2 regions of the Lysinibacillus sp. UBA5994 genome follow, and region 1 is predicted to be linked to the other one. Evidence: predicted binding sites of a transcription regulator. Region 1 holds the regulator's gene; the other holds the start of a gene.

Region 1 (2,209 bases):
CAAAGCCTAACCCTCTAAGCGTTATAGAAATTTCTTCAAAGGTAAATCCACGTTTGCGTAGCTTCACAATTTCCTCTACAGGTAGATCTTTTCGCTCCTGCCCCTGAGGATTACCTCGATTCGATAAATTATTTTCTGGACGATAACCGTTTTCTACAGCACGTCGCATTCCTCGTCGAATTTTAGCATTATGGATTCTACGCTGATATTCCTCTACAATTGCTAAAATTTCAAGCAGCATCGTATCCATTTCATTTAATTGGACTGGGCCTGCATCACGCATAGAAAAAACATCAGTTGCTGACTTTTGTAATAAATGTAATACAGCCATCCTTGCATTGCCTCGTCCTAAACGAGTTTCATCTTGGACAAAAAGAGCATTAATGTTCTTATCTTTTATAAAATCAAGCATTTCTAGCAAGCCTTCACGTTCTACATCATAGCCACTATGTTGATCTTTAAACACGCCCTTCACCGCATAGCCTTGCTCTTTAGCATAGCGCAGCAACTCTTCCTGCTGGCGCTCTAATGAGGAGCTTTGTGTTTCTTTTTCAGTACTTACGCGACAATAGACAACAGCCGATAGTTGATTATTTATCATTGTTCATTTCTCGCAATTTCGATAGTATTGATGGGACTGGCTTGATCACTCACTACAGGAATAACTAGAGATTTTCCCGCTACAATTTTAATATCTGCTAGTTCATTTTCAGTTTTTACAAGCTTTATCCAATCATCAGTACTCATTTTACCACGATATTGCTCGGCTAACGACCACAAGCTATCCCCATGTTCGATTTTAATTTCTGCGTAACTAACTTTTCCTGGATCAGTAATGTAAAGGTATGCTGCAAATAATAAACAAGCTCCTATTAAAATTGAGATATGTGTGTTTTTCTTCAACCATGTCATAATCATTACCCCTTTTTAAGAATGTTTGTTCGGAATGTATGTTCCCATAATAAAGCGAACAAACGTTTTTGTCAAACACTTTTCGAACCTATGTTTGCATACATGTTCGCATTCTGTTATACTATCAAATAAGAAGAATGATTTTAGAAAAAAGAGGTGAGCACTCATGAAAAAAGTTTCGAAAAGACAAGAGGACATTTTAGCTTTCATTAAGGAAGAGGTACGAGCTAAAGGATATCCGCCATCAGTACGTGAAATTGGTGAAGCAGTTGGACTTGCTTCCAGTTCAACTGTTCATGGACATTTAGCTCGATTAGAACAAAAAGGCTTTATTCGTCGAGATCCAACAAAGCCACGTGCAATTGAAATTTTAGAGCCTGAAGAATCCATTCAAAAACAACAGGTGATCCATGTCCCACTTGTCGGGAAGGTTACAGCTGGTTCTCCAATTACAGCAATTGAAAATATTGAAGAATACTTCCCATTACCCGATACGTATGGCACAAGTGAAGATCAATTGTTCATGCTAGAAATCATGGGGGAATCAATGATTGAAGCTGGGATTTTAGATGGAGATTTAGTCATTGTAAAACAAAAGGCAACAGCTAATAATGGGGATATTGTTGTAGCTATGACAGCTGAGGATGAAGCAACTGTAAAACGTTTCTTTAAAGAGAAAAACCATTTCCGTTTACAGCCTGAAAATTCTTCTATGGAACCAATTATTGTCGATCAAGTTTCTATTTTAGGACAAGTTGTAGGTCTTTATAGACGTGTACATTAACGATTAAAGCAGATTTTGAGGATTATGTTCCTTCTAAGAGCATGTATCCTCTTTTTTACGCAAAAAAAGAATCCACATACGATTGGATTCTTTGTACAATGCCTCTTCTAAGCTTCCTTCTTAAATTTTATGCTCGCTTCAATAAAGGCTGAAAATAGCTTTTGAGCACTCTCATCTCCTGCTATGGCTAGTTCCTCAGGATGCCACTGAACAGCTAAGCAAAATGGCATCTCCTCATGAACTACCGCTTCGATAATACCGTCGTTAGATTTTGCCGCTACTTTTAATTTTTCTGCTAAAACATTCACCGCTTGATGATGAAATGAATTCACTGCTATTTTCTCTTGTTCAACGATAGTCGCTAATAGATTGTCAGCAATAACCTGTACAGTATGGGTAGCTACAGTTCGACCTGATTGCTGCATATGTTGGAGTAACTTGGTACTAAAGTGATCACTATCAATATCCTGATATAAGGTACCACCTAATGCAACATTTAGTATTTGAATTCCT
Region 2 (2,209 bases), on a different contig from region 1:
AATACAGCTCATTTTTTGCCGCATTACGTGACTGAGCTGGTGTTAATTTTCCAGATAAAATCGTACTACCCTTTTTGTTTTTCTTGCCATTTCGTGCATCCTCACGCGCTTTACGAGCTGCTTCACGCACTTGCTGCGCTCGAATCGCTTTACGAACAAGAGAAGCTGATAACTCTGCATTTTCCTCTAGCACATACAAAATTTGCTCAGACACTACACTATCTACTGCAGAACGAGCCTCACTTGTCCCAAGCTTGCCCTTTGTTTGTCCTTCAAATTGCAGTAAATGCTCTGGGATACGAACAGACACGATCGCTGCTAAGCCCTCACGAATATCTGTCCCCTCAAGGTTTTTATCCTTGTCCTTTAACAGGCCAATTTTTCTTGCATATTCATTAAAGACACGTGTCAATGCTGCCTTTGCACCCGTTTCATGTGTACCACCATCACGTGTACGGACATTATTAACGAATGATAAAATCGTTTCTGAATAACCATCGTTATACTGGAAAGCGAACTCTACTTCGATTTCATCCTGTACGCCTTCTACATATTTTACTGGATGAAGGACATCTTTTTCCTCATTCAAATACGCAACGAAAGCCTCAATGCCATTCTCATAAAAGAACACATCGCTCTTGCCTTCCTCGCGCTCATCAATTAATTCAATTTTTAAGCCCTTTAATAAAAAGGCTGATTCACGTAATCGTTCCGCTAACGTATCATAATTGAATTTTGTGACAGAGAAGATCGTTTCATCTGGTAGGAAATGAACAAGCGTTCCTGTCTGCTTGGTCTGCCCAATATTTTCAAGTGTTGTGACAGGATGTCCACCATGCTCAAAGCGTTGACGATACTTTTTACCATCGCGATGGATTGTCACCTCTAAAAATGTTGAGAGCGCATTCACAACGGAAGAACCAACACCATGTAAACCTCCACTTGTTTTATAGCCACCTTGACCAAATTTACCACCAGCGTGTAGCACTGTAAAAATAATTTCTGGTGTCGGTTTGCCCATTTTATGCATACCGGTTGGCATCCCACGGCCAAAGTCGCGCACACTCATACTTTGATCTTTATGAATTGTGACAATAATATGAGATCCAAAGCCAGCCAGTGCTTCATCCACCGCATTATCTACGATTTCATACACAAGGTGATGAAGTCCACGGCCATCCGTAGAACCGATATACATGCCAGGTCGTTTGCGTACCGCTTCTAATCCTTCTAATACTTGTATAGCGTCATCATTATAGACGCTAGGTGACTGTTTATTCGTCAAAAAAATTCCCCTCCAAAAAACAAACACATGTTCTATTTATGTTCTCATCCTAATAATAATAGCATTTCCTGTCAATAGCTAGCGACAGGTCCAATAAAATTTTAAAATTTGCTCACAGTTTTGATCTTTTTTATTAATAGTAAACATCTTCAACAGTTGCTTAAAATTGGTATTTGAGCAAGACAGACTGCTTCTAGCTTCCATCATCATTTGACGCATTGAAGCCTACTTAGTTGCAAAATAAAGTTGTGATGCTTGCAAATAAAAGCACACTAACTCGTGCCTTGCGATTAAACAGGATAAAGTTAGACTTCTATTCTACCAAAGGAATGAGCGATTGACAAAATTGCCATTTTGCCTATATTTTTATAAAGGTTTTAGTGCTTCCTACAAATTTATGTCTAAAAGCCTAGTCCTCGCTAATAGATTCTCTTTTGTATTGATTCAAGACTTCGGATGAAATCTCCTTCATAACATTGTAGATTAGCAAGAAAAAGTGTAAAATACTTGTTACAAACTATTAGTACCAAGTGATGGACTATGAATGAAAGGAGTCCAACTATGATCAATGGACTTATTATTTTATGTGCTTATCTAATCGGCTCTATACCTTCTGGATTATGGATAGGCAAAATTTTTTATAATACCGATATTCGTGAACACGGGAGCGGTAATCTTGGTGCGACCAATACTTTTAGAACATTAGGGAAAAAGGCTGGTATTATTGTTACGGTGATGGATGTCTTAAAAGGAACAGCCGCTGTCTTACTCGTGACACTTCCTGTTTTCTCTGATACTACACTCCACTCTTTATTACTGGGTCTTGTCGCTGTTATCGGTCATATGTTCCCGATCTTTGCCAACTTCCGTGGTGGGAAAGCTGTGGCAACGTCAGCTGGTGTATTATTAGGCTATTCTTGGCCA

What was found. Region 1 encodes LexA, which represses DNA repair genes until DNA is damaged. Its sites were predicted from a motif close to CGAACATATGTTCG; they were not measured.
Region 2: the regulator LexA is predicted to act here: its motif matches at 1,306-1,319, upstream of parE (DNA topoisomerase IV subunit B).

What each region holds. Positions count from the first base shown of each region.
Region 1 is NZ_DJAU01000050.1:99,534-101,742, reverse strand. It holds gene B3D98_RS15480 (YneB family resolvase-like protein) at 1-601, opposite strand, end outside; gene yneA (cell division suppressor protein YneA) at 598-912, opposite strand; gene lexA (transcriptional repressor LexA) at 1,079-1,696, shown strand; gene B3D98_RS15465 (gamma-glutamyl-gamma-aminobutyrate hydrolase family protein) at 1,804-2,209, opposite strand, start outside.
Region 2 is NZ_DJAU01000026.1:41,446-43,654, reverse strand. It holds gene parE (DNA topoisomerase IV subunit B) at 1-1,285, opposite strand, end outside; gene plsY (glycerol-3-phosphate 1-O-acyltransferase PlsY) at 1,847-2,209, shown strand, end outside.